One region of the Microbacterium sp. ISL-59 genome, then DNA from elsewhere that is predicted to be linked to it. Evidence: riboswitches for the same ligand, from Rfam matches in the RefSeq annotation. Region 1 holds a riboswitch; the other holds the start of a gene.
What was found. Region 1 has a riboswitch for thiamine pyrophosphate ahead of thiM (hydroxyethylthiazole kinase). Riboswitches for the same ligand answer to the same signal wherever they lie in the genome.

Region 1 (14,634 bases):
GTTCGACATCATCGCGGTGCTCGCGCGCTATCCCGGGGTGGCGGTTCCCAAGGAGCGTCTCATCCGCGAGGTGTGGAACACGGACTGGCGGGGCTTCGGGCATTCCCTCGAGGTGCACGTCGGGGCGATCAGGAAGAAGACCCGATCCCGTGGTGTGATCGAGACCGTGCGCGGAGTCGGCTACCGCCTCGTGGGGTCCTGAGTCATGCGTCGGCGTCTGGTCATCGTCTTCCTCGTGCCGCTCGTGGTCATCCTCGTCGCCCTCGGCGGTGCGGCCGGATGGAGTGCGGCACAGAGCGTGCAGCAGTCCTTCTATGCCCAACAGCTCGGTGACCTCGGCTACTTCGTCACGAGCGCGCGTCAGTCGCTGCGTTCCGGCAGCTCGGCGGTGATCGACGCCGAGGTCGACCGCTTCGAGGAGGTGTATGGCATCGAGGTGACGGTGTTCGATCTCGGTGGTGCGCCCTGGGCGGCGGGGGAGCACGGCTCGGCCGTGCTCGCGGAGGAGGACGCGGAGCGGGTGCGGCTGGCACTCTCCGGACGACGCGCCGAGCAACCGGCGGCTGTGTCCCCCTGGACGGTGGCGGATGCCGCGCTGGCGGAGCCGGTCTTCGACGACGGCGACGTGATCGGGGCCGTGCTGGTCGCCGGAGACGTCGATGCCCCGCGGGCCGCGATCGCGCAGCAGCTTCTGGTCATCTCGGCCATCGCTCTCGTGCTGATCGCGCTGGGCGTGCTGCTCGTCTTTCGGCTCGCCCGATGGGTGCTGTCGCCGGTGAGGCGGCTGGACGAGGCGATGGTGGCCATCGAGCGGGGGGAGATGGACGCGCGTGTCCCCGAGGATGCGGGACCACCGGAGCTCCGTCGCATGGCCCAGGTCTTCAACGGCATGGCCGACCAGATCGAGCGCGTCATGACGCGGCAGCAGGAGTTCGCGCTCAACGCGTCGCACGAGTTGCGCAATCCGCTCAACGCGCTGCTCCTGCGCGTGGAGCACCTCGCGACCGGGCTCGGGCGGGAATGGCGTGACGATGTGGAGGAGACGAGGGAGGAGGGGCGCCGGATGACGCGGATCCTCGAGACGCTGCTCGGCCTCGCCCGAGGCGGGCGCGCGGACACCACGATCTCCGCCGTCGACCTCGCGACGCTGTCTGCTCGCCGTCTCGACGCCTGGCGCGATGTAGCCGGGCAGCGGGGGATCGCCTTGCGTTCGACGGGGGAGCCGTCGGTGATGAGCGTGACCGACCGCACGGTCGTGGAGAGCGCGCTGGACGCCGTGATCGACAATGCCGTGAAGTTCTCGCCGGACGGCGCGTGGATCGGCATCGGCGCGCATCGCGAGGGCGACGTCTGCCGGATCACGGTCCGCGATCAGGGTCCGGGGCTGAGTGCCGAGCAGGCGGCGGCGGCGACCGACAGGTTCTGGCGGAGCGCCGAGAGCGCGGACACGCCGGGCTCCGGGCTCGGGCTCGCGATCGCGAGCGACCTGCTGGCGACGGTCGGTGGCGAGGTGGCGGTGGCAGCGGCCGACGGCGGCGGGCTCGAGGTTGTGCTGCTGCTCCCCGACAGGACGACTCCATGACGGCCGTGGCGCGGCGGGTGATCGCCGGAATCCTCTCGGTCATCATGGTCGGGGCGCTCGTCGCCTGCAGCCAGCGCGCGAGCGAGTGGACCGACGCCGAATACGCGATCGCGGCCGGCGGCTCCACGGGCGTCTATTACGACTACGGCACCCATCTCGCCGACGAGCTCGCTGCCGGACTGGACATCAGGATCGTGGGGCAGGAGACAGCCGGGTCCGTGGACAACCTGCTGCGTGTGGACTCCGGCGAGGCGCTGATCGGCTTCGCGCAGGGCGATGCGGCAGCCGATGCGGTGGCGGGAACCGGTGCCTTCGACGAGCCCCTTCCGGTACGCGCTCTGGCGCGTCTCTACGACGAGTACGTGCAGGTCGTGGTGCGTGGCGACTCCGATGTGATGAGCCTCCCCGATCTCGCGGGGCGGACGGTCTCCCTCGGTGCCGAGAACTCCGGCGTGAACGTGATCGCGGCTCGCGTGCTCGACGCCGCCGGTGTCGGCATCGGGTCTCTCCGTGATCCCCAGCTCGACCTCGGCGAGTCGATCGCGGCGATGGAGCGCGGCGAGATCGACGGCTTCTTCTGGGTGGGCGGGCTGCCGACACCGGGAATCGCGGCGCTCTCGCAGACGACATCCGTGCGCCTGCTCCCGATCGAGCAGGACTGGGTGAACGAGGTGAACGACCGGTACTCGGATGCCTATCGACCCGCCGATGTGCCCGCCGGCACCTACGGCATCGCTGCCTCGGCGCCGACCATGGCCGTCCCGAACTATCTCGTCACGAGTTCCTCGACCCCGGACGGGGTGGCGCGCGACATCTTGACCGGACTGTTCGATGCCCGCCTGCGGATCGCAGGGGAGGTTCCGACCGCCGCGCTGCTGGATCGTCGATCGGCGATCTTCACCGGCCCTGTCCCGCTGCATCCGGGCGCGGTCGAGTACTACCGGGACCTGCGCGGTTGACTGCTCAAGAAATCCTCAAGAAGTCTGACACCGGGCCGGAGGCTCTGCCAGTGTGATGTCGATCGCGCGCGATCGGATCCTGCAGCTCAGCTGTCGCTGAGGGTGAGGCCGCAGGACGATCCCGCGGCCCGTGGGGGCGGGCCGTGGGGTACCCATGCAAAGCAGCATTGGTACCGCGATCAGGTGATTACGAACGTGTAAATCTCACCGAGGCGCCTGGAGACCCGCGTCCGACGTGGCTAGTTTGGAGAAATGATGACCTCTGATACACCCCTCGTCGTGGTCGAGAACGTCCAGAAGCACTACGGAGATTTCCAAGCTCTCGCCGACATCGACCTCACGGTCAACTCGGGCGAGGTCGTCGTCGTGATCGGCCCGTCCGGCTCCGGCAAGTCGACCCTGTGTCGCACGATCAACCGGCTCGAGACGATCACCAGCGGCACGATCCGGATCGACGGCAAAGAGCTCCCCGCTGAGGGCAAGGGCCTCGCCCACCTCCGTGCGGACGTCGGCATGGTGTTCCAGTCCTTCAACCTGTTCGCCCACCTCACGATCCTCGAGAACGTGACCCTGGGGCCGATGAAGGTCCGCGGCCTCAAGAAGGCGGATGCCGAGAAGGAGGCGATGATCCTGCTCGAGCGCGTCGGCGTCGCGCAGCAGGCATCCAAGCTCCCGGCGCAGCTCTCCGGTGGCCAGCAGCAGCGTGTGGCTATCGCCCGAGCTCTCGCGATGCAGCCCAAGGTGATGCTGTTCGACGAGCCGACGAGTGCGCTCGACCCCGAGATGATCAACGAGGTCCTCGACGTGATGGTCGAGCTTGCCCACGAGGGCATGACCATGATCGTCGTCACGCACGAGATGGGCTTCGCCCGGAAGGCGGCCGACCGCGTGGTCTTCATGGCCGACGGGCGGATCGTGGAGGAGGCGACTCCTGAGGAGTTCTTCACGCACCCGAAGAGCGACCGTGCCAAGGACTTCCTCTCGAAGCTCCTCACGCACTGACGCCCGATCACACAGACCCTGCACACACAGCACACGAAGGAGACGCACATGCGACGCACACGGACACTGGCAGGCATCGGAATCGCAGCGGTGGCACTGCTCGCGCTCACGGCCTGCAACAGCGGCACGCCGTCGAGCTCGGGAGCCCCGGAAGACGGCGGCGAGGAGGAGACCTCCGGCACGCCGTGGACGGTCCTCGAGGATGTCAGCATCGACGGGAGCCCGACGTTCGATCGGATCTCGTCCTCCGGCACGATCAAGGTCGGCGTGAAGGAAGACCAGCCGGGTCTCGGCTACCTCGACCCGGTCACCGGCGACCGCACCGGCTTCGATGTCGACATCGCCCGCTGGATGGCGGCATCGCTCGGAGTCGACCCGGAGACGATCGAGTTCACGGCGATCGCCTCGGCGAACCGCGAGCAGGCGATCGTGAACGGTGACATCGACTACTACGTCGGCACCTACTCGATCACCGACAAGCGCAAGGAGCAGATCGCCTTCGCCGGGCCCTACTTCCTGACGGGCCAGGGCCTCCTCGTCGGCGCCGACAGCGACATCGAGAGCGTGGACGACCTGAACGACTCGACCACGGTCTGCTCCGTGACCGGCTCGACGCCGATCCAGAACATCAACACCAACTACCCGGATGTCCCGACCAAGGAGTACGACACGTACTCGAAGTGCGTCGAGGACCTCAAGAACGGGCAGGTGGATGCCGTCACCACCGACGAGGCGATCCTCATCGGCTACGCGGCTCAGGACCCGGAGAAGCTCAAGGTCGTCGGCGAGCCGTTCAGCGAGGAGCGCTACGGCATCGGCCTCGCCAAGGGCGATGACGCTCTGGCCGAGTACTTCAACACCCAGTTGACCGACGGCGGCGACATCTGGCAGCAGATCTTCGACAACAACCTCGGTGCCTCCGGCGTCAAGGCGACCCAGCCTGAGGTCGACCCGATCGGTTGATCGTGTGGGGGCGGCCGACACCATCGGCCGCCCCCTCCATCAGCAGGGTCATCGCGAGAACACGAATCGACAGGAGCAGCCGTGGGAGTCATCAGCGACCACCTCGATCTCTGGGGTGAAGCACTGTGGGGAACGATCGTGCTGTTCCTGGGCGGCGGCCTCATCGCCCTGGTGCTGGGACTGATCGTGGGAGCGGCCCGGGTCTCCCCGGTGCCGATCGCCCGGGCAGTCGGCGGCATCTACGTGAACTGGATCCGCAACACCCCGCTCACCCTCGTCATGTTCTTCTTCGCGTTCTGCCTGCCGATCCTTCTCGGCGAGCGGGTGAACGCCCTGCTGCTGGCGGTCATCGCGCTCGGGCTCTACACGGCGACCTACGTCGCCGAGGCTCTGCGGGCCGGCATCAACACGGTGCCGGTCGGGCAGGCCGAGGCGGCGCGGGCGATCGGCCTCAACTTCGGCCAGGTCATGCGCTACGTCATCCTTCCGCAGGCCACGCGCTCGGTGGTCCCGCCGATGATGAGCGTCCTGATCGCCCTCATGAAGAACACGACGGTGGCGGCCGGCTTCTCGGTCGTCAACCTCGGCACCATCCGCGCGGCACTCAGCGAGCGCGGCGAGAACGCCCTCGTCGTCCTGCTGTGGGTCATGGTCATCTTCGTGGTGCTGGTGCTGCTGCTCGCATGGGTGCAGCGCACGCTCGAGAACAAGTGGAGGATCGCGCGATGAGTTCCGTCCTGTTCGATGTCCCCGGCCCCCGGGCCATCGCCCGCAACCGTCTCATCGGAGTCGCGACGGTCGTCGTCGTCCTCGCCGTGCTCGGCTGGGTCGTGTGGCGGCTGTTCGCCACCGGGCAGTTCACCGCCGAGAAGTGGAACATCTTCACGTTCTCCGCCGTCTGGGTCCGTTTCGGCGAAGGACTGCTGGCCACGCTGGCGGCCTTCGGTGCCGCCGGAGTCGGCTCGATCATCCTCGGCTTCGTCCTCGGCATCGGTCGTCTCTCGGAGCATGCCTGGGTGCGTGAGCCGGTCCGCTGGATCATCGAGGTTCTCCGGGCCGTGCCCGTCCTCGTGCTGATGATGCTGCTGTACTACGGCCTGCCCGTGCTCGGTGTGAAGATGCCGCCGTACTGGGCGGTCGTCATCGCGCTCATCGTCTACAACGGGTCTGTGCTCGCCGAGGTGCTGCGCGCCGGCATCGAGTCGCTTCCTCGCGGACAGCAGGAAGCGGGTTACGCGATCGGACTGCGCAAGACCGGGGTGATGTACTTCATCCTGATCCCGCAGGCGGTGCGGGCCATGATGCCCGTAATCATCGCGCAGCTCGTCGTCGCGCTGAAGGACACCGCGCTCGGCTTCATCATCACGTACCAGGAACTCCTCTACGTCATCAACCAGATCGGCAATCAGGCGCCCTACGGCTCCCCGCTGATCCCCGCCGCGATCATCGGCGGATCGATGTACGTGGCCGTGTGTCTCCTGCTCTCCTACGTCGCCTACCGTCTGCAGCGTCGCGCCAAGCGCTCGCCGAAGGCCGGTCCAGCCGTGCCCGATCCCCGTCAGCACGGCGGCGAGACGAACACCTCGCTCATCGTGCTGCAGGGGGATGGCGCCGAGCCGACGCGCTGATCCGCGAAAGGGACCTGCGCGCCCCCGGTAGACTCGATTCTCGTGTCAGAGTCTCCTGAAATCACCCCGGAAGCGGTCGAAGCCGCTGTCGCCGACGCCCTCGCGGCGATCGCCGCAGCCGCAGACACCGCCGAGCTGAAGGCGGCTCGTGCCGCACATGTCGCGGAGGGTTCGCCGCTCGCGGTCCTGAACGCCTCGATGCGCCAGGTCGCCCCCGAGAACAAGGCCGCGTTCGGCAAGCTCGTGGGCCAGGGGCGCGGACAGGTCACGCAGGCGCTCGCTGCCAAGGAGGCCGAGCTGTCCGCCGCAGAGGTCGCCGCGCGCCTCGAGTCCGAGCGCATCGACATCACCGCCGTGCCCTCGCGCACTCGGGTGGGCGCCCGGCATCCGCTCACGCTGCTCCAGGACCAGGTCTGCGACATCTTCGTCGGCATGGGCTGGGAGATCGCGGAGGGACCGGAGCTGGAGCACGAGTGGTTCAACTTCGACGCCCTGAACTTCGACGTCGACCACCCCGCCCGCCAGGAGCAGGACACGTTCTACGTCGACCCGCCCTCGCGTCACCTCGTGATGCGCACGCACACGAGCCCGGTGCAGGTGCGGTCGATGCTCGACCGCGAGGTGCCGATCTACGTGCTCTGCCCGGGGCGGGTGTACCGGACCGACGAGTTCGACGCCACGCACCTGCCGGTGTTCACGCAGTTCGAGGGTCTCGTGATCGACAAGGGCATCACGATGGCGCACCTCAAGGGCACGCTCGATCACTTCGCGAAGCAGCTCTTCGGCCCCGAGGCCGAGACGCGCTTCCGCACCAACTACTTCCCCTTCACCGAGCCCTCCGCCGAGCTCGACCTGTGGCACCCGACCTTCAAGGGCGGCGCGCGCTGGATCGAGTGGGGCGGCTGCGGCATGGTCAACCCGAACGTGCTGCGCGCGGCGGGGATCGACCCCGAGGTGTACAGCGGCTTCGCGTTCGGCATGGGCATCGAGCGCGGACTGATGTTCCGCAGCGACGTGCAGGACATGCGCGACATGGCCGAGGGTGATGTCCGTTTCAGCGAGCAGTTCGGGATGGTGGTGTGATGCGCGTCCCGCTTTCGTGGTTGCGTGAGTACGTCGATCTGGCAGCGGATGCCACGCCCGAGGATGTCCTCGCGGCACTGGTGACCGTCGGCTTCGAAGAGGAGGACGTGCATCGGTTCGAGATCGCAGGTCCCGTCGTCGTCGGGCAGGTCGTCTCGATCGAGGCCGAGCCGCAGTCCAACGGCAAGACCATCAACTGGTGCCAGGTCGATGTGGGCGAGGCGAACGGCGGCATCCGCGGGATCGTCTGTGGCGCGCACAACTTCGTCGCCGGAGACAAGGTCGTCGTCACCCTGCCCGGCGCCGTGTTGCCGGGGCCGTTCCCGATCGCCGCCCGCAAGACCTACGGTCACGTCTCCGACGGCATGATCGCCTCGGCGCGCGAACTGGGCCTCGGCGACGAGCACAACGGCATCGTCGTGCTCTCCGACCTCGGCATCGACGCGCCCGTCGGTGCCGACGCGATCGCCCTGCTGGGCCTCGACGACGTCGCGGTGGAGATCAACGTCACGCCCGACCGCGGCTATGCCTTCTCTCTGCGCGGTGTCGCCCGCGAGTACGCGCACGCCACGGGGGCGGCCTTCCGCGACCCGGCGGAGCGCGACTTCGCCGAGCTGCAGCCCGGCACCGGACACACGACCGTGGTCGACGACGTCGCGCCCGTGCGCGGTCGTGTCGGCGCGAGTGAGTTCGTGACCCGCGTCGTGCGTGACGTCGACCCCGCGCGTCCGACCCCGCCGTGGATGATCGCGCGGCTCAGCCTCGCGGGCATGCGCTCGCTCGGCATCCTGATCGACATCACCAACTACGTGATGCTCGAGCTGGGGCAGCCGCTGCACGGCTACGACCTCGACAAGCTCGCCGGCGGAATCACGGTCCGCCGTGCCACCCCCGGCGAGAAGATGACCACCCTCGACGGCGTCGAACGCGCTCTGCACGTCGAAGACCTGCTCATCACCGACGGGTCCGGCCCGATCGGTCTGGCCGGCGTCATGGGCGGCGGCACCACCGAGATGAGCGAGACCACGCGGAACGTGCTCATCGAGGCGGCGAACTTCGACCCGATCACGATCGCCCGTACGGCACGTCGGCACAAGCTGCCGAGCGAGGCGTCCAAGCGCTTCGAGCGCGGCGTCGACCCGCTCATCCCGTTCGTGGCCGCGCGCCGGGCAGCCGACCTGATGGTCGAGCTCGCCGGTGGCACTCTGACCGAAGAGGGCGGTGCGCTGTTCGCCGAGGTCTTCGTCGAAGACATCGCGCTCCCGGCGGGCTTCGTGCAGGGACTCATCGGCGTCGACTACACCGACGACGAGATCACCGGTGCGTTGACCACCATCGGCGCGGACGTCGCCGCGTCGGAGGACGGCTCCGGCTGGACCGTGATCCCGCCGACCTGGCGCCCCGACCTCACCGACAAGTGGACGCTCGCCGAGGAGGTCGCCCGTATCCACGGCCTCGACCGCATTCCCTCCGTGCTGCCGACGCCGCCATCCGGTCGTGGGCTCACCGCACATCAGCAGGGTCGCCGACGCGTGGCTGACGCCCTCGCGGCCGCCGGTCTGGTCGAGACGCCGTCGTTCCCGTTCACGACCGAGGTGCAGAACGACCTCCACGGCTCCGCCTCGGGAGAGCACCTGCCGAGCATCCGCCTGGCGAACCCGCTCGACGGGCAGGCGCCGTTCCTGCGCCGCTCGCTCATCCCCGGCCTGCTGCAGACCGCGCACCGCAACATCTCGCGCGGACTCACCGACCTGGCGATCTTCGAGACGGGTGCCGTGTTCCTCCCGGAGCCGGGTGTCGAGTACGGCACTGACGACGTGCCGCCGCTGGGTGAGCGTCCGTCGGACGAGACACTCGCGGCATTGAACGCCTCGATCCCGCCGCAGCACCGGTTCGTCTCGGCGCTGCTCACGGGCCACGTCGCGCCGCGTCAGCCCGGACGCCCCGCCGAGGCCGCCGGCCTGACCGAGGCGCTGGACGCGGTCCGTGTGATCGCGGCAGCAGCCGGAGTCGAGATCGATGTGATTCAGGCTGAGCGTGCAGCACTGCACCCGGGTCGTACCGGATCGCTGCGTGTGGCCGGTGAAGAGGTCGGCTACGTCGGCGAGCTGCACCCCGCCGTGGCCGAGGATGCTGATCTCCCCGGACGCGCGACCGTGCTCGAGCTCGACCTCGACCGCATCCTGACGCTCGCGGGTGGGCGGGTCGTCGCGGCCTCGCTGTCGACTTTCCCCGCCGCCACCCAGGACGTCTCGCTCACGCTGCCCGCGGAGGTGCCGGCCGCCGACGTGCAGGCCGCACTCGCCGAGGGTGCGGGTGCGCTGCTCGAATCGGTGCGACTGGTGGACGACTACCGCGGCGAAGGTGTGCCGGAAGGCTCGAAGAGCCTGACGTTCGCACTGCGCTTCCGCGCGGACGACCGTACGCTCACGGCAGCCGAGGCCACGGCGGCCAAGCTCGCCGGTGTGGAGGTCGCTGCCGAACGCTTCGGGGCGGCATTGCGCGACTGAGCGCGACTTCGCTCAAGACGGGCGCCCCGATGGTCGGGGCGCCCGTCTCGCTCTGCTCTGAGCGGAAGGACTTCCTTACGCGTCGGCTTCCTGGTGACATGGGTCCATGACCGACGTGCTGATCCTCGGCGGAACGGGCTGGCTCTCCGGGCGCATCGCCCGCCTATGGCTGGACGCGGGAGCGACGGTGACCTGTCTCGCCCGCGGCGGGAGGCCTGCGCCCGACGGGGCCGTGCTCGTGCGTGGCGACCGCGACGATCCCGCGGCGTACACCGAGCTCGCCCGACGAGACTGGGACCACGTGGTGGATATCTCGTCGCAGGCGTCTCACGCCGTAGCGGCCGTCGACGCTCTCGGAGAGCGAGCCGCGCGATGGACCTACGTGTCCTCCATGTCGGTCTACTCCGACGACGAGACGGTCGGTGCGGACGAGTCGGCTCCGCGGCATCCGCCCGCCCGACCCGGTGACGAGTACGAATACGGGGCGCAGAAGGCGGCGGCGGAAGACGCCGTGGGTACCCTGGGCGATCGTGCGCTCATCGTGCGACCCGGGCTGATCGTGGGCGACGGCGACCCGAGCGATCGATTCGGGTATTGGGCAGCCGCCTTCGCGCGGGCGGGTATCGGGCCGGTGCTGCTGCCGCCGCTCGAGGGGAGGAGCGCCCAGGTGATCGACGTGGACGACCTCGCTGACTTCATCGTCGCGACGACCAGGAGCGGGCCGGTCAACGCCATCGGGGACGGGCATTCCCTCGGCGACGTGCTGCAGGCGGTTCGCGCGGCAGCAGGCCAGACCGGCGAGACCGTCGTCGCCGAGGAGGAGTGGCTCGTCGCACGCGAGGTCGCGCACTGGTCGGGACCGAGATCACTACCGCTGTGGCTGCCGCCGGAGATGACGGGCTTCATGACCCGGTCGAACACGGCGTACCGCGAAGCGGGTGGTCGGCTGCGCCCTCTGACCGACACCATCCGCGCCGTCGTGGCCGATGAGCGGGCGCGCGGCATCGACCGCGACCGCCGTGCCGGACTCACCCGGGCGGAGGAGTCGGCTCTGCTGGCCGATCGCTAGACTGCGAGCAGTGACACGGGGTGCCGCATCCGCGGCTGAGAACAGACCCGTCGAACCTGATCTAGTTCGTACTAGCGAAGGGATGTCGCGATGAGCGATCTTCTGCGTCCTGATTCCACCACCGATCTGCCCGGCGCCGCCGCGGCCCTGTGGGAGGTGCTGCGCGAGACGCCACCGTTGACCCACTGCATCACCAACACGGTCGTCACCGGGTTCACCGCCAACGTACTGCTCGCGCTCGGCGCTGCGCCCGCCATGGTCGACATCGTCGGAGAGGCCGAGATGTTCGCCGGTGTCGCCTCCGGTGCGCTGATCAACCTGGGGACGCCCACCCCCGAGCAGCGGGCGGCGAGTCTCGAGGCCGCCGCCGGGGCTGCAGCCGCCGGAACCCCGTGGGTGCTCGATCCAGTCGCGATCGGGGCTCTGCCGATCCGCACTGCCTTGGCGCACCGGCTGGCGGAACAGCGTCCGACGGCGATCCGCGGCAACGCTTCGGAGATCCTCGCGCTCGCCGGCCTCAGCGCCGGCGGCCGCGGGGTGGATGCGACGGACAGCACGGATGCCGCAGCCGACGCGGCCGCTGCTCTCGCGCGACGGACGGGTGCCGTGATCGCCGTGTCTGGTCCGATCGACTTCCTCACCGATGGGGAGCGGGTGCTGCGCCTCGCGAACGGGCACGAGCTGCTGACCAAGGTCACCGGCGGGGGCTGCGCTCTCGGGGCGGTGATGGCGGCATTCCTCGGTGCCGCGCGGAACACCGAGCACGACGCGCTCACGGCCGTCGCTGCCGCGAGCCTCGTGTACACGATCGCGGCCGAGCGCGCCGCCGCGATCGCGACCGGCCCCGGCAGCTTCGCCGTGGCGCTGTTGGACGCCCTCGCCACCGTGGGCGCCGCCGACGTGATCGCGGACGCCCGTGTGGAGGTGGGGGCGCTGTGAACGCCGATCTCTCCCTTTACCTGGTCACGGATGCGGGTCTCTGCGGCGACCGCGGCGTCGTCGATACCGTCCGCCGTGCCGTCGACGGGGGCGTGCGCATCGTGCAGCTCCGCGACAAGACCGCATCCGATGCCGAGACGGCCGAGCAGCTGCTTGCACTTTCGCAGGCGATCGACGGTCGTGCGCTGCTCGTGGTGAACGACCGACTGGATGCCGCGATCGCCGCCCGCGCCCGCGGTGCACGCGTCGACGGCGTGCACCTGGGTCAGGGGGACGCTTCGGTGCTGCAGGCGCGCGAGGCTCTCGGGCCGGATGCGCTGATCGGCCTCACCGCGAACAGCGCAGCGCACCTCGACGCGGTTCGCGCGTTGCCTGCCGGAACCGTCGACTATCTCGGCGTCGGGGTGATCCGTCCCACCTCGACCAAGCCGGATCACCCCGAGCCCCTCGGCGTGGACGGGTTCCGTGACTTCGTGACGCGCAGCCCGCTCCCGTGCGTGGCGATCGGCGGTGTCGGCATCGACGACACCGAGGCGCTTCGTGAGGCCGGTGCCGCCGGGCTGGCCGTGGTCTCGGCGCTGTGCGCGGCCGACGATCCCGCCGAGGCCGCCCGCGAATTCCGGCGACGGTGGCTCGCGGGCTCCGTGCCGCGCGTGCTCAGCATCGCGGGGAGCGACCCATCGGGAGGAGCGGGCGTCCAGGCCGACCTCAAGTCCATCGCCGCGAACGGCGGGTACGGCATGGCCGTCCTCACGGCGCTGACCGCGCAGAACACACAGGGTGTGCGGGCGGTGCATGTGCCGCCGGTGGACTTCCTCCGCGCGCAGCTCGACGCGGTGTCGGACGACATCGTGATCGACGCGGTGAAGATCGGGATGCTCGCCGAGACCGAGGTGATCCGCGCGGTGGGCGAGTGGCTCGACCGGGTGCGTCCGCCTGTCGTCGTGCTCGATCCGGTCATGGTCGCGACCTCGGGGGACCGGCTCCTGTCGTCGGATGCCGAGGCGGAGCTGCGTGGTCTGCTCGGCCACGCGACGCTGATCACCCCGAATCTCGCCGAGCTCGCGGTGCTGTCCGGCCGTGACATCGTCGACTGGGCGGACGGCATCGTCGCCGCCGAGGAACTGTCGGCCGAGATCGGTGCCGCCGTGCTCGTCAAGGGCGGTCACCTCACAGGCGACGAGGCCCCGGACGCCTTGGTCGACGCGCGGCGCGGGCTGCGTCAGGAGTTCACCGGGCCGCGCATCGTGACGTCGAGCACGCACGGCACGGGCTGCTCGCTCTCTTCGGCCCTGGCCACGCTGCTGGCGCAGGGCAATGAGCCCGAGGAGGCGGTGCGCGCGGCACGCGCCTGGCTGCGCGAATCCCTCCGCGCGGGGGACGGGCTGCGCGTGGGGCGCGGACACGGACCGATCAGCCATTTCGCCGGGCTCTGGGAGCGTGGTGGCACGGCGACGCGACCGGGGTCGACCGACATCGCCGCGGACTGGTGGCAGGAGATCGCCGGCATCCGCGCGGGGATCGACGAGCTGCCGTTCATCCGCGCGCTCGCCGACGGCTCTCTCGAGCGCGCGCCGTTCCTGTCGTACCTCGCCCAGGACGCGCTGTATCTGCGCGACTATGCCCGGGTGCTGGCCGAAGCCGCCCGCCTCGCGCCGACCTCGGCCGAGCAGGCGTTCTGGGCGGACTCCGCCCACGGTTCGATCGTCGGCGAGCTCGAACTGCACGCGTCGTGGCTGACCCCGTCGCAGGGGGTGAGCGCGGCGACGTTCGCGGCGGAGCCCTCGTCGGCGACGACGGCGTACCTCGATCACCTGCGGTCCGTGGCCTTCGGCGGCGACTACGCCGAGATCGTCGCCGCCGTGCTCCCGTGCTTCTGGCTCTACACCGATCTCGGCCGGCGCCTGCACGCGGGAGAGTTCGGTGAATACGCGACGGATCCGCAGCACCCCTATGCGTCCTGGCTCACGACCTACGCCGATCCCGCCTTCGAGGAGGCGACCCGCGCGGCGATCGGCTACGCGACCGCGGCCGCTGCGGCGGCGGATGACGACACCAGGACGAGGATGCGGCGGGCGTTCGTGTCATCGAGCGCGCATGAGCGTGCCTTCTTCGCCGCTCCGCTGGAGTCGCCGCCCCGCGGATGACGGTCCGGATTTGCGGTGGCTGCCGGGGCCGCGCTACTGTCGCGACATGCCTTCGGCCGCCACCGCTTCTTCGACGCTCGCTCCGAGCGTCATCGCTGTGCGCCGACGCCGCGGCCGCCGACTGTAGGCGACCCCGCCCTCCTGCCTGCGCCCGCGCGGCGGTCGAGAGCCGGTGTCGCCGCCTCCGGCCCCGCCCCCGGTCCTCCTTTCGAGGGAGGACCCGACCGTTAAGGTAGAAGCATGACGTATACCGTCGCCGTCTCCGGCGCATCCGGCTACGCAGGCGGCGAGATCCTACGCCTCCTGGCCGACCATCCCGACATGGAGATTCGCACCGTCACGGCGCATTCGAACGCCGGACAGCCTCTCGTCGACCACCAGCCGCATCTGCGCTCGCTCGCGCACCTCACCCTGCAGGACACGACGCCGGAGATCCTCTCCGGCCACGACATCGTGTTCCTCGCGCTTCCGCACGGGCAGTCGGGGCAGTACACCGACGCTCTGGGTGACGCGCCCCTCGTGATCGACGCGGGCGCCGATCACCGGCTCACGTCGGCGTCGGCATGGGACGCGTTCTACGGCGGCGCCTTCCACGAGCCGTGGACATACGGTGTCCCCGAGCTTCTGGTCGACGGCGTGAAGCAGCGCGAGCACCTCCGCGGGGCGACGCGCATCGCTGCCCCGGGCTGCAACGCCTCCACGGTGAGCCTCAGCCTCGCCCCGGGTGTCGCGGCCGGAGTCATCGACCCCGC
Region 2 (14,634 bases), on a different contig from region 1:
CACCGAAGGGGCACTCGGGCGGCTCACCCTCAACCGCCCGGAGGCGATCAACGCCCTCGACGCGGAGATGATCGGGATCCTCACCGAGACCCTCACCGCATGGCGCGACGACACCGATGTGCAGATCGTGCTGATCGACGGCGCGGGGGAGCGCGGCATGTGCGCCGGTGGCGACGTGCGCGCGCTGCACGGGCAGATCGTGGCGGGGCAGGCCGAACGGACCGCGGAGTTCTTCCGCGCCGAGTACGCCCTGAACGCGATGATCGCCGAGTACCCGAAGCCGGTCGTCGCCTACGCGGACGGCATCACCATGGGCGGCGGCATCGGGCTCGCCGGCCACGCCGCCATCCGCATCGTCACGGAGCGGTCGAAGCTCGCGATGCCCGAGACCCGCATCGGCTTCACGCCCGACGTCGGCGGCACCTGGCTTCTCGGACGGGCGCCTGGGCGTTTCGGCGAATACTTCGGACTCACCGGATCGACGATGAACGGCGCGGATGCCGTGTATCTCGGCTTCGCCGACCACTTCGTGCCCTCGGACCGTCTGGAGGCGCTGAGCGAAGCACTCGCCTTCCGCGCGGACCCGACCGGGCCCAGCGAGATCGTGCTGCTCTTCGACGAGACGCCCGAGCCCACGCAGCTGCCGGCATCGCGGGAGTGGATCGACGAGGCGTTCTCCGCACCGACCGTGACCGAGATCGTCGAGCGTCTGCGTCGGCAGGGGACCACGGATGCCGTCGCCACGGCCGAGCTCCTGGAGAGCCTCGCGCCGACCGGACTCACCGTGACCCTCGATGCCGTGCGCGAGGCGAGGGAGATGTCGGGCCTGCGCGCGGCACTCGAGGGCGAGTACCGACGGGTGCTGTGGTTCGTGAACCAGCATCCCGACCTCGTCGAGGGCATCAGGGCGCAGCTGGTCGACAAGGACCGCAACCCGAAGTGGGACCCGCCGACCCTGGCGGAGCTCGTTCCGGACGCCGGTGCCCCCGCCCGGGACTACGTGCCGCAGCCGGCCCTTTTCTGAGGTCGCGTCGCGCGATCCGGCCCTACGCACCCTCGTCGGCCACGGACGGATCCGGGGTGCGCGTCTGCCAGATCGTCCGGAGCACGTCGACCACGTCATCCGGATCGGCATCGACGGATGCGGCCTCCTCGACCAGTTCGCGGATGCGACGGATGACGGATGCCGGAAGCACACCCGCGGTCTCCGCCACCCGTGTGCCCGCTGCGGTGCGCGAGATCACGAGCCCCTCACCCTCGAGCATCTTGTATGCGCGTGCGGCCGTGCCGGGAGCGACGCCCAGATCGCTCGCGGTCTGGCGCACCGTCGGCAGCCGTTCGCCGGCGCCGAGTTGTCCCGAGACGATCAGGCCACGCAGCTGTCGGTAGATGTCGAGAGCCGGATTCGCCTCGTCGGCCGGCGACAGCTTCGGGTTCGGGCTCACTGTGCGGCCCTCGACTCGGCGGTGCGCGGGGCCGGAGCGGTGGACTCGGAGCCCTGCGCCAGCTGCGCGGTCACGAGGAACAGGATCGCGAACCCCGTGATCTCGAGCGCCGGAGCAACCCAACCGCCGATGGCGGCGAGCTCTCCGTATCGCCAGAACGCGTCGTAGGTGTCGCTGCGGCCGTCGCTCCCGACCGTGAGGCCGGCGATCGATCCCCCCTCGGCGATGAACCGGAGTGCGCCCGCCAGGGCGAGCAGGGCCGCAGATGCCGCGAGCCGGCTGATCCCGCTCGCGATGTCGCGACGCTCGCGCTGTTCGGCGACGACCGTCTCCGGGCGGAGGAACGCGCGAGCAGAGTTGGCCTGCAGTGCCGCCACGACGACGGCGATGAGGGCGGCGGTGCAGATGAGCACGGGGATGCCGTACGCCCATCCGTAGAACCAGGGCCGGATCGGATCGATGGTCTCGTTGGGGACGTCGATCTCGAGGTAGACATACGGACCGCCGTTGAGGTTCGACGATGCGAGTCCGGCGAGCAATGTGGTCGTCGTGAGGGCGAGAAGGGCGAGGGCGGTGCCCACCGACCCCACGCGGGAGCTGAAGGTCAGCCAGGTCCGGCGTGCGGAGACGACGGGACGCTCCGGAGGGGTGCTGCCTCGTGTCGCGATCATCGCCAGCAGGATGGCCACGCCGACGGATGCCGTGAAGACGGGAGTCGCGTACCGCCACCAGCCGACGACGCCGTTGAGGCTCACGCCGAACATCCCCAGGACGTACCCCGTGATCAGGTTCTCGGCGGCGAAGATCACGATCACGGCGATCGCCGCGATGCCGAGGGCGCGGTGCTCCGGCGTATAGCGGGCGGACACGGCGGTGGACGCCGAGGGCGTGAGCCGGACGCGGCTCCGTCGCCGTGCCGCCCCTCGGGGCGAGACGGCGATCCCCACCGCGATCCCCACCGCGATGATCGCCGCGAGGATCAGGGAGACCAGCGGCAGCGACAGGAGCGCGCCCAGCAGCGGGATCGGGTCGAGCAGAGATGCGATGTGCGGAAGCATAGGGGGTCCGTTCTCGTTTGTGTCGTATGTCTATCACAAGTTGTATCAACGAGTAAACACAAGGGATGCTCCGTCCGGGTCGTCCATTTTTTCGCCGGCGTGCAGAAACCGATGATCTCCGGGTGGAGGGGTTCGCTGTCAGCGAAGGTCAGCCCCGAGGGGGATACGAATGTCCACGGTTCGTGGCACTCTGTCTTGTGGCCGGTTGTCGGTCGGCATCCGTCTGCCGAGAAACCCGCCGTTTCATCCTTCCTAGAAAGTCCGCCTGTGCTGGGAAAAATCCTCTTCCGCTATCTCTCCCGATACCGGTGGCTGCTGCTCGGTGTGCTGGTGTTCCAGCTCGCCAGCGCTGCGGCGACCCTCTACCTCCCGCGCCTGAACGCCGACATCATCGACAAGGGCGTCGCCCAGGGTGACACCGCCTACATCTGGGGCACGGGTCTGTTCATGCTCGCCGTGTCGCTGGGGCAGATCATCGCCTCGGTCACCGCGACCTTCTTCGCCGCGCGCGCCGCGATGGGCGCCGGCCGCGACATCCGCGCCGACGTCTTCGGCAAGGTCAGCGGCTTCTCCGAGCGCGAGGTGTCGCAGTTTGGCGCCGGCTCGCTCATCACCCGCAACACCAACGACGTGCAGCAGGTGCAGATGCTCGCGATGATGGGCGCCACCATGCTCGTCACCGCCCCGCTGCTCGCGATCGGCGGCATCTTCTTCGCCATCCAGACCAACGTCGGCCTCAGCTGGCTGATCGCGGTCTCGGTGCCGGCGCTGCTGATCCTCGCCGCGCTCGTGATCGGCCGGATGGTGCCGCTGTTCCGCAGCTACCAGGGCAAGCTCGACAACGTCAACCGCATCATGCGCGAGCAGCTCACCGGTGTGCGCGTCGTGCGCGCGTTCGTGCGCGAGCGCATCGAAGAGGAGCGTTTCCGCGGGGCCAACACCGACATCATGGTCGTCGGCCGCAAGGTCGGCTCGCTGTTCGTGCTGCTGTTCCCGCTGTTCATGCTCATCCTCAACGTCACCGTCGTCTCGGTCATCTGGTTCGGCGGCATCGAGGTCAACAACGGCACGGTGCAGGTCGGCACGCTGTTCGCCTTCATGCAGTACATCGGCCAGATCATGGGCGGTGTCATCATGGCGAGCTTCATGGCGATGATGATCCCGCGCGCCGCGGTCTCCGCCGAGCGCATCGGCGAGGTGCTCGACTCCGAGTCCACCCTGGCGCGCCCCGAGAACGGCGTCACCGAGTTCCCGGTGCCCGGAGCAGTCGCGCTCGACGACGTCGAGTTCACCTATCCCGGCGCCGACTCCCCGGTGCTGCGCGGCATCAGCTTCGCGGCCGAGCCGGGAGAGACGGTCGCGATCGTCGGCTCGACCGGTTCCGGAAAGACGACCCTCATCTCGCTCATCCCGCGGCTGTTCGACGTCTCGGGCGGCTCCGTCCACGTCGGCGGCACGGATGTGCGCGAGGCCGACGTCGAGTCGCTGTGGGACAGCATCGGCCTCGTGCCGCAGCGTCCGTTCCTCTTCACCGGCACCGTCGCGTCGAACCTGCGCTACGGACGCGAGGAGGCGACCGATGAAGAGCTCTGGCACGCGCTCGACATCGCGCAGGGTCGCGACTTCGTCGAGGAGATGCCCGATGGGCTCGACTCGCGCATCGCCCAGGGCGGCACGAACGTCTCCGGCGGTCAGCGGCAGCGTCTCGCGATCGCGCGTGCGATCGTGCACCAGCCGCAGATCCTCGTGTTCGACGACTCGTTCTCGGCACTCGACCTCACCACGGATGCCCGGTTGCGCCAGGCGCTGTGGCGGGAGCTTCCGCACGTGACGAAGATCGTGGTCGCGCAGCGCGTCTCCACGATCACGGATGCCGACCGCATCGTCGTCCTCGACGGCGGCACCATGGTCGGCGTCGGCACGCATGAGCAGCTGCTCGAGACGAACGACACCTATCGAGAGATCGTCGAGTCGCAGCTGGGGGTGGACGCATGAGCGAGCAGAACAACGAACAGGGCACGGTCAAGCGCGGCCGCGGCCGCGGCCGCGGCAAGGCGGCAACGGCAGTGGCCGAGGTCGAGCTGTCGGCCGAGGAGCAGTACGAGGCCGAGCTCGCCGAGCAGGCGCGCCAGAACTCGGGTGACTGGGACAGTGTGGCGCCGGGCAAGGCCGACAACTTCGGTCCGAGCTTCGCGCGCATGATCGGGCTGCTGAAGCCCTCGGCGATCTGGTTCGTCTTCGTGTCGATCCTCGGCGCCTTGGGCGTCGTGCTCACGGTCGCCGCGCCCAAGGTGCTCGCCGAGGCGACGAACCTCGTCTACAAGGGCTTCATCTCCATCCAGCTCGGGCAGCCGAACGGCGACTTCCCCGGCTTCCCGGCCGGCACACCGCAAGACGTCGTGATCGATGCCCTGCGTGGTTCGGGTCAGGACGACTTCGCGAACCAGGTCGGGGCGCTGGGCGACTTCACCGTCGGCCAGGGCGTCGATTTCGAGGCGCTGCGTCTGGTGATCGCCGCGGTGCTCGCGATCTACGTGGCTGCGGCATTCCTCACCTGGATCCAGGGTTACGTCATCAACGTGATCATGGTGCGCACCATGTGGCGACTGCGTGAGTCGGTCGAGGCGAAGATCAACCGCCTGCCGCTGGCGTACTTCGACAAGGTGCAGCGCGGTGAGCTGATCTCGCGCGTCACGAACGACATCGACAACATCACGCAGACGATGCAGCAGTCGCTCTCCGGTGCACTCACCTCGGTGCTCACCGTGATCGGCGTGCTCGTCATGATGTTCTCGATCTCGTGGCAGCTCGCGCTCGTCGCACTCATCACGCTGCCGCTCATGGCGGTCATCTTCGGCATCATCGGACCGCGTTCGCAGAAGGCCTTCGGCACGCAGTGGCGCAAGGTCGGCCGGCTGAACGCCCGTGTCGAGGAGGCATTCTCCGGTCACGCGCTGGTGAAGGTCTTCGGACGCGAGAAAGATGCGCTGGACAAGTTCCAGGTCGAGAACGAAGAGCTGTTCCAGGCGAGCTTCAAGGCGCAGTTCCTCTCCGGCATCATCATGCCGGCGATGATGTTCGTCGGAAACCTCAGCTACGTGGGCATCGCGGTGCTCGGTGGCCTGATGGTCGCGAACGGCCAGCTGCGTCTCGGTGACGTGCAGGCGTTCATCCAGTACTCGCAGCAGTTCACGCAGCCGCTGTCCGAGTTGGGGGGCATGGCTGCCGTGGTCCAGTCGGGCACGGCATCCGCCGAGCGGGTGTTCGAGCTGCTCGACGCCGACGAGCAGGAGGCGGACGACGCCGATGCTCCCGAGCTCGTCGAGGGCAAGGGCGTCATCGAGTTCGAGAACGTCGCGTTCTCGTACACGCCCGACCGCCCGCTCATCCGGGACCTGTCGTTCCGGGTGGAGCCGGGGCAGACGGTCGCGATCGTCGGACCCACCGGAGCGGGCAAGACGACGCTGGTCAACCTGATCATGCGCTTCTACGAGCTCAGCGGCGGACGCATCACCCTCGACGGTCAGGACATCGCCGAGGCGACCCGCGACGAACTGCGCTCACGCACCGGCATGGTGCTGCAGGACCCGTGGCTGTTCGCCGGCAGCATCCGCGAGAACATCCGATACGGTCGCTCCACGGCGACCGATGAAGAGGTTCTCGCCGCCGCCAAGGCGACCTACGTCGACCGCTTCGTGCATGCCCTTCCTGAGGGTTACGACACCGTGCTCGACGAGGATGCCGCGAACGTCTCGGCGGGCGAGCGTCAGCTCATCACCATCGCCAGGGCATTCGTCGCGCAGCCGTCGATCCTCATCCTCGATGAGGCCACGTCGGCGGTCGACACCCGCACCGAGCTGCTGCTGCAGCACGCGATGGCTGCGCTCCGCGAGGGGCGCACGTCGTTCGTGATCGCGCACCGCCTGTCGACCATCCGCGACGCCGACCTCATCCTCGTGATGGAGCACGGCGACATCGTGGAGAAGGGCACGCACGACGAGCTCATCGCCGCGCAGGGCGCTTACTGGCGTCTGTACCAGTCGCAGTTCGAGCAGGCGGCGACCGACATCGACGCCGAAGACGCTCTCACCGGATCGACGCCCGTCGTCGTCACCGGAGAGGCCGGCGACGACGAGAGTGCGAAGGAAGAAGCCGCCGCCGTGGCCGGAGCATCGGTCGGGGCCCAGGCGCCCGCGGCCGAGGTCGCCGCCGCGCAGGCTCTGCTCGAGGACGGCGCCGACGGCTCCGCTCCTCGCGGCTGATCCCGCCGCACACGCCTCACGCACAGCGCCCCATCCCGCACACGCGGGGTGGGGCGCTGTGCTGTGTGCGCGTTCTGTGCGCGAGGTGCTGTGTACGCAGCAGGTGAGGAGCCAAAGAACGCCGCATCCTCAGGCCTGGAGGCGGCGTTCTTTGACTCTTCAGGGCGAGAGAGTCAGCGGGTGTCGGTGGTGATGCCGAGGAGCTCGAGCGGGTGGGTCAGACGCCACCAGGGACTCGGGCCCTCGACGTCTCGCGCCAGGACCAGGGGAACCGTCGCGCTGTCGAGGGGTCCGACGGCGGTCATCGTTCCCACCGTGTCGTCTTCATCGCGCTCGTCCGCGAGGTCGAAGGTCGGCGTCGCCGTCGCAAGGGCGCCGTTCCAGAGCACCACATCGGCGTCGGAGTCGGTGACGACCTCGACATCCTCGCCCCACAGGGTCGTGACGCGTCCGACGACCGTGCCCGCGGCGACCGCCGGGCCCTGCGCCTGCAGTGCAGCTTCCGTCTCGGCGAACAGCGAGCGGGTCAGGGCGAGCCGCTCATCGTCGCCCGCCTGGTTCAGCGCGGCGGCGTACAACTTCACCGTCGTGTCGCCGACCGTCACATCCTTCGCCGTGAGCAGGTTCCAGCCGACCAGCGTGCCGGTCTTGATGCCGACGACACCCGGGTCGGCGAGCATCTTGTTCGTGTTGACGACCGTGCCCGCGCCGGGCAGGTCGACCGATTTCGTTCCCACGATCTCGGCGAACACCGGATTCTGCATCGCCAGCTCGCCCAGTGCGATGAGCGAGTCGGGCGTCGAGACGTTGCCTTCGTCGAAGCCCGACGGGGTCACGACCGTGATGCCGGTGAGGCTGCGCTCTCTCAGCCAGGTCTCTGCGGCGGACGCGAATTCCCGGTCGGAGCCCCAGATCTCGGAGGCGAGCCGATCGATGTAGTTGTTCGCCGATCCGAGGAGCGTGCCCTGCAGCAGCTGGTATTCGGTCAGCACGCCGTCGACGGGCACATCCAGCGCGGATTGATCACTGCGCCGGTAGTCCCAGTACTCCACGCTGTCGCGGTAGCTGAAGCGGAACTCGGGGCCCTGCTCGCCGAGGGCCAGCGGCATCCGGTCGAGCACCATCAGGCTGCTCACGACCTTGGTGATGCTCGCAATGCTGACGGCTCCGGGGTTCGAGGCCACTGTGCTCAACCCGCCGATGCCGACAGCGGCGCTGCCCTCGCCGGGCCATGTGGGCGCAGCCACGGCGGCGGGGACGGTGCTGAACTCGACGGACTGCACCGTGGGCGGCACTTCGTGCAGCGGCCAGAGCATCGTCGTGCCGGCGTAGGCGGCGACGATCGCGACCAGCGTCGCCAACGGCACCAGGATCCCCGGACGGGCGATCGCCGGTCGCAGGTGGGCCCCGCGCATCAGTCCGCCTGTCTGCTCAGCCTCGGCCGGCTCGTCGAGGGTGGCGAGAGGCGGGTGCGCGGCGACCGTCGCGGCATCGACCCAGGTGAGGGCCGTCGCCCCGGTCGTGTCATCCGCCCACTGCGGTGTGCCCGCGTCGAGGAGAGCATTCGCGTCGTCCGCCGGCTCTTCACCGGTCGTCCGCTCGGACGGGACGAACGGCGGTTTGGTCAGCGGGGGTGTCGTCGGGATCGCATCCCCGGGCTCAGCGGGCTCCATGGCCTCGACGGGCTCGACGGGCTCGACGGGTTCGGTGACGGGCTCAGCGACGGGTTCGGTGAGGAACTCGGGTTCCGGCTCGACGTCGCCGCCCGTGGACTTCTGCGTCGTGAACAGCGCGCCGATCGCCGCGGAGTCGACCGGGATCGCCGGGGCCACGACGGCGTCCGGAGGGCGCACATCGCCCGCGAACAGCCGGTCGGCGGCGAAGGCGGAGGTGTCGCCGGAGTCCACTGCGAGAGCGTCCCGCGCGACCGGCAGGTCGTCGACGGGTCCGGAGGGGACGGCGTCCGGCGAGCCGTCGCCATCGACGACGCCCGTCGCCTCGTCGGCGGGATCTGAAGCGGTCACTCGTTTACGGTACCCAATCCCGTGCGCGTTGCGCGGCGCGCAGCCTCGTCGCGCACGGGGTGTCGTGAGCCGGTAGGCTCTTCAGCACAACCACGGGAGTCCGGCGAGCCGGGCTGAGAGGGAGCGAATCGCGCTTCGACCGTCGAACCTGATCTGGGTCATGCCAGCGCAGGGAGGAGTTCAGATGAGCACGTCCACGTCCACATCGGCGTCCGCGAAGGCCCAGGCCTCGACCCCGGCCAGGAGTTTCCTGCGCTGGCGCATCGTCGACATCGTCGTCGCCAGCGTCATCGGTGTCGCCGCCGGCCTGATCTTCCTCGCGTGGAACGTCGGCTACCTCGGCCCGAAGGCGCTGCTCGAGCCGTTGCTCCCCGGCGTCCAGGGCCTCCTCGACGGCCCGTGGCTCTTCGCCGGCGTCCTCGGCGGGCTGATCATCCGCAAGGCGGGCGCGGCGATCTACGTCGAGCTGCTCGCGGCGGTCGTCTCGGCCCTCATCGGCAACCAGTGGGGCGGATTCCTCACACTCGAGGCAGGACTCGTGCAGGGTCTCGGCGCCGAACTGGTCTTCCTCCTCTTCTTCTACCGCCGCTGGTCGCTGCCGGTCGCGATCCTCGCGGGCGCCGGTGCAGCCCTCGCCGGCGGGATCAACAACCTCGTGCTCTGGTACGCCGGTTCCGGCCCCGCCTTCACGACGATCTACCTGATCAGCACGGTCGTCTCCGGTGCCGTCATCGCGGGTGCGCTGTCGTGGGTGCTGGCGCGAGGCATCGCCGCGACCGGAGCGCTCGACCGATTCGGCTCCGGGCGCGAGGCGCGCGTCCGCGTCTGATGACGGCGGATCACACCGTCCCCGCCGCCGTCGAGGCACGCGGCTGGGGGTGGCGCCACGCGAGTCGCCTCGCCTGGGCGCTGAGCGACGTCTCGTTCCGCATCGACCCCGGTGAGCGCGTGCTGGTGCTCGGCGCGTCCGGCGCGGGCAAGTCCACCCTGCTGCACGGACTCGCGGGCGTGCTCGGCGGCGAGGAAGAGGGCGAGAGCACGGGCGAACTGCTCGTCGACGGTGCTCCCGCCGTCGCCACCCGGGGGCGTGCCGGCCTCGTGCTGCAGGACCCGGACTCGCAGGTGATCCTGGCGCGAGCGGGCGACGACGTCGCCTTCGGCTGCGAGAACCTCGGCGTTCCGCGGGCGGAGATCTGGCCGCGGGTGGAGGCGGCGCTGGATGCCGTCGGCCTCGATGTGCCGCTGGACCACCCGACCAAGGCGCTCTCCGGCGGACAGAAGCAGCGGCTCGCGCTCGCCGGCATGCTCGCGATGCGTCCGGGTCTCGTGCTGCTCGACGAGCCGACCGCCAACCTCGACCCGACCGGGGTCGTCGAGGTGCGTGACGCGGTGCAGCGGATGCTGCAGGCGCAGCCCGCGACGCTCATCGTCGTCGAGCACCGCCTCGAGGTCTGGCTGCCGCTCATCACCCGCGTGATCGTGATCGGGGCCGGGGGAGTGGTGGCCGACGGGGCACCCGGCGAGGTGCTCGGCGACCAGGGTGCACGGCTCGCGGCCGACGGCGTGTGGGTGCCGGGGCACGCTCCCGCCGCCCCGCCGCCCCCGCGCGGGATGCCGGGGGAGACTCTGCTCTCGGCGCGCGGACTCGCCGTCGCCCGCGTCAAGGGACGCCCGGTCGCCACCGGTATTGACCTCGACGTGCACGCCGGCCAGGCGCTGGCGATCACCGGGCCGAACGGCGCCGGCAAGTCCACGCTCGGGCTCACTCTCGCGGGACTCCTTCCGCCGGCCGCGGGTGACCTGACGGCATCCGCCGTGCTCGCCGCCGGGGCGGATCCCTCGCCGATCCGATGGGCGTCGCGGGATCTGCTGACCCGCATCGGCATGGTGTTCCAGGAGCCGGAGCATCAGCTGCTCGCCAAGACCGTGCGTGACGAGCTCGCCGTCGGGCCGCGCGCGCTCGGAATGGGCGAGGACGAGATCGCCGCGCGCAGCGACGAGCTGCTCGCGCGCCTGCGCCTGACGCACCTCGCCGCCGCCAATCCCTACACGCTGTCCGGCGGTGAGAAACGCCGTCTCACGGTCGCTGCGGCGATCGCGACCCGGCCCCGGGTACTCGTGCTCGACGAGCCCACCTTCGGGCAGGACGCCCGCACCTGGGCAGAACTCGTCGCCATGCTCGCGACGCTCCGCGACGAGGGATCGGCGATCGTCACGATCACCCACGACCTCGATGTCGCGCGCGCGCTGCACGCCGAGAGATTCGAACTCGGAGGCGTGTCATGACCCTGCTCGACACGCAGGCGCGCACCGGAGCTCTCGCCGCCGTCAATCCGGTGGCCAAGCTCGGCGTCAGCGCTCTGATCGCGGTGCCGCTGATCCTGACGCTCGATCCGGTGTCGGCATCCGTCGCTCTCGTGCTGGAGTTCGTGCTGTTCCTGTTCGCCGGTATCGGCTGGCGCGAGTTCTGGATGCGCACCTGGCCGGTCTGGCTTGCCGCACCCCTGACCGGCCTGACCATCGCGCTCTACGGCGAGACGAGCGGCACCGTCTACGTCGACTGGTTCGTGCTGCGGATCAGCGAGGGGTCGCTCGCGCTCGCCCTCGCCACCATGCTGCGGGTGCTCGCGATCGCGCTGCCCTCGGTCGTCCTGTTCATCACGGTCGACCCGACCGACCTCGCCGACGGCCTCGGCCAGATCCTGCGGCTCCCCGCCCGGTTCGTGCTCGGCGCGCTCGCCGGCTTGCGGATGGTGGGTCTGTTCCTCGACGACTGGCGCGCGCTCGAGCTCGCCCGCCGAGCGAGGGGCGTGGCCGATCGTCGTCGCATCCGCCGGTTCCTCGGCATGGCGTTCGCGCTGCTCGTGCTGTCGATCCGCCGCGGAGCGAAGCTCGCCACCGCCATGGAGGCCCGGGGATTCGGGGCTCCGGGGCGGCGGACCTGGGCGCGCGAGTCGCGGTTCGGCGCGGCCGAATGGATGCTGCTCGCCGTGGGCGCCGCGATCTCGGGTATCGCGATCGCCGCCGCCGTCGCCACCGGGGCGTGGAACTTCATCCTCGGCCCCGGAGCCTGAGTCGGGGCCGCTCGTCCACGCTCGAGAACCCCTCGATACTTCGACGCGACCCCGATACGGTGGGCGGCAAGGCAGCCCGGATGCCCCGGCGAAAGGTTCCGCGCATGAGCACTCCTTCTTCTGACTACGAGCCGATGTTCACCAGACCCGGTGAGGCGACAGTCGCTCCTCGCCACGCCATCCCGCCGCAGGGAACCCTCCCCGCCACGGCGAGGCAGATCGTCGAGGACGAGACCATCCTCGACGGCAACGCGCGGCTGAACCTCGCGACGTTCGTGGGCACCTGGATGGACGACGAGGCGAAGCAGGTGTACACCTCGTCTTTCGACAAGAACATGATCGACAAGGACGAGTATCCGCAGACCGCCGCGATCGAGGACAACTGCTGGCACATGCTGGCCAGCCTCTGGAACGCCCCGAATGCCGCGAACAGCATCGGCACCTCGACGATCGGCTCCTCGGAGGCGTGCATGCTGGGTGGCCTCGCGTTCAAGCGGCTATGGCAGCAGGCGAGACGTGCCGCGGGGAAGGACGCCTCCGCGCCGAACCTCGTGATGTCGGCGGCCGTGCAGGTGTGCTGGGAGAAGTTCTGCAACTACTTCGACGTGGAGCCCCGCTACGTGCCCATCAGCGCGGACCACAAGACGCTCGACGGGCACGACCTGGCGAAGTACGTCGATGAGAACACGATCGGGGTGGTCGCGATCATGGGGGTGACGTACACGGGCATGTACGAGCCGGTCGCCGCGATCGCCGCAGCCCTCGACGAGATCCAGAAGAGCACCGGCCTCGACATCCCGATCCACATCGACGGCGCATCCGGCGCGATGATCGCGCCGTTCCTGCAGCCCGACGTCGTCTGGGACTTCCGGCTCGAGCGCGTGCATTCGATCAGCACCTCCGGGCACAAGTACGGTCTCGTGTACCCGGGGCTCGGCTGGATCGTCTGGCGCGACGCACAGTGGCTGCCCGAGGACCTGGTGTTCAAGGTCAGCTACCTCGGCGGCGAGATGCCCACGTTCGCGCTGAACTTCTCACGCCCCGGAGCCCAGGTGCTGCTCCAGTACTACCTGTTCCTGCGGTTGGGATTCGAGGGGTATCGCGCGGTGCAGCAGGCCTCACAGGACGTCGCGAAGTTCCTCTCCGCCGGTATCGCGAAGCTCGACGCGTTCGAGCTCTGGAACGACGGCAGCGACATCCCCGTCTTCGCCTGGCGGCTGAAGGACGGCCATACGAAGAACTGGACGCTCTACCATCTGCAGGACCGGCTGCGGATGCGGGGATGGCTCGTTCCGGCGTATCCGATGCCGGCCGATCTCGAGCAGATCACCGTGCAGCGGATCGTCGTGCGCAACGGACTGAGCATGGACCTGGCGGCGGACCTCCTGGATGCGATCACCGCGGAGGTCGCCCACCTCGACGCGCTCACCGCGCCGATGCCGGACGACCACCCCGACTCCGCCTTCCACCACTAGGAAGCGGCGTCACGTCGCGTTCCAGAGATCTCGGTAGTAGGCGAGGCGCTCGCGGTCGGGCTCGACGCCGTAGGCCTCGATGAGTGCGTCCTCCCAGCCGGGGCCGTAGTTCCACTCGGTGCTCATGGTGGCGACGGCGATGTCGGCCCAGCGGTCGGCCACACCGAGCATGGCCAGGTCGACGTGCGCGAGCCAGCGACCGTCGTCGCCCACCAGAGTGTTCGGGCAGCAGGCGTCGCCGTGGCAGACGACGAGGCGGTCGATCTCGGGTGCGGTTCGGAGCGCCTCCGGCACGACGATGCCGCGCTGTTCGGCGTTCTCGATGCGCGACGACACGCTCCAGTCCCAGGGGCACTCCGCGACGGGCAGGGCGTCGTGCATGGCGCGGAGTGCCTCGCCGACGGCACGAACGGCGACCGCGGGCTCGGCGACCCACCGCGGGTCCACGGCGCTCAGCCCGTCGAGCGCGGCCGTGACCATCCACTCGTGCGTCTCGTCGCCGCCGCTGTCGAGCACGGTCGGCACCGTGATCCACTGCGAGGCCCACTGCATCCGCTCCGCCTCGTCGCGCAGTGTGGACTCGAGGTTCCGCGGACCCCACTTGATGAAGAACGGTTCGCCCTGGCCTGTGGCGCGGAAGGTCAGCCCGCCGGCATTGTTCCGCCACACGCACTCGAGGTCCGCGCCTCGGGCGAGGAGTCGGACGCGATCGGGCACGACGACGTCGTCGGTGGGGATGGTCATGTTCCCATCCTGCCGGAGGCTTCGGGCGGGGGGACCGATCCTGCCGCAGGCTTCGGGTGTCTGGACCGTTCTCGGTCGAGGCGGTGTCGTAGGCTCGCTGTGAACGCAGCTCCTGCGGGCGGGCGCCACCCGTTTCGTGGTGGAACCAGGAACCACGTAGGCTGAGACCGCGTTCCAGCGAAGCGTGTCGCGCAACGACGTTCGAAGGAGAACCTCAGATGCAGATCAGCGGTCAGGGTGCACTCATCACCGGAGGGGCCTCTGGCCTCGGGCTCGCCACCGCACGCAGGCTCGTGGCGGCAGGAGCCCATGTCACGATCATCGACCTCCCCTCGTCGAAGGGCGCGGAGATCGCGGACGAGCTCGGCGGACTCTTCGTCGCCGCCGACGTCACGAGCGCCGACGAGGTGCAGGCCGCCGTGGCCGCCGCGCAGTCCGCGGCCCCGTTGCGCGTCGTCGTGAACTGCGCCGGCATCGCGCCGCCCGCCAAGGTGCTCGACCGCGAGGGCAATCCCGCGGTGCTCGCCGACTTCGAGCGCGTGATCCGCATCA

Region 2: linked by a shared signal. The riboswitch ahead of J7E45_RS12530 (ECF transporter S component) and the one ahead of thiM (hydroxyethylthiazole kinase) in region 1 are both predicted to bind thiamine pyrophosphate.

Annotation. Positions count from the first base shown of each region.
Region 1 covers NZ_JAGGPG010000005.1:13,723-28,356, reverse strand. Annotated here, with positions in the region: gene J7E45_RS16470 (response regulator transcription factor) at 1-202, shown strand, start outside; gene J7E45_RS16465 (HAMP domain-containing sensor histidine kinase) at 206-1,582, shown strand; gene J7E45_RS16460 (TAXI family TRAP transporter solute-binding subunit) at 1,579-2,541, shown strand; gene J7E45_RS16455 (amino acid ABC transporter ATP-binding protein) at 2,794-3,543, shown strand; gene J7E45_RS16450 (glutamate ABC transporter substrate-binding protein) at 3,592-4,506, shown strand; gene J7E45_RS16445 (amino acid ABC transporter permease) at 4,588-5,235, shown strand; gene J7E45_RS16440 (amino acid ABC transporter permease) at 5,232-6,134, shown strand; gene pheS (phenylalanine--tRNA ligase subunit alpha) at 6,177-7,217, shown strand; gene pheT (phenylalanine--tRNA ligase subunit beta) at 7,217-9,727, shown strand; gene J7E45_RS16425 (NAD-dependent epimerase/dehydratase family protein) at 9,834-10,796, shown strand; TPP riboswitch at 10,803-10,896, shown strand; gene thiM (hydroxyethylthiazole kinase) at 10,887-11,735, shown strand; gene J7E45_RS16415 (bifunctional hydroxymethylpyrimidine kinase/phosphomethylpyrimidine kinase) at 11,732-13,882, shown strand; gene argC (N-acetyl-gamma-glutamyl-phosphate reductase) at 14,123-14,634, shown strand, end outside.
Region 2 covers NZ_JAGGPG010000002.1:1,743,305-1,757,938, forward strand. Annotated here, with positions in the region: gene J7E45_RS12500 (enoyl-CoA hydratase/isomerase family protein) at 1-1,024, shown strand, start outside; gene J7E45_RS12505 (GntR family transcriptional regulator) at 1,047-1,445, opposite strand; gene J7E45_RS12510 (hypothetical protein) at 1,442-2,503, opposite strand; gene J7E45_RS12515 (ABC transporter ATP-binding protein) at 2,771-4,498, shown strand; gene J7E45_RS12520 (ABC transporter ATP-binding protein) at 4,495-6,765, shown strand; gene J7E45_RS18200 (D-alanyl-D-alanine carboxypeptidase family protein) at 6,939-8,789, opposite strand; TPP riboswitch at 8,872-8,983, shown strand; gene J7E45_RS12530 (ECF transporter S component) at 8,974-9,618, shown strand; gene J7E45_RS12535 (ABC transporter ATP-binding protein) at 9,618-11,075, shown strand; gene J7E45_RS12540 (energy-coupling factor transporter transmembrane protein EcfT) at 11,072-11,863, shown strand; gene J7E45_RS12545 (glutamate decarboxylase) at 11,968-13,338, shown strand; gene J7E45_RS12550 (aminoglycoside 3'-phosphotransferase) at 13,348-14,082, opposite strand; gene J7E45_RS12555 (SDR family NAD(P)-dependent oxidoreductase) at 14,301-14,634, shown strand, end outside.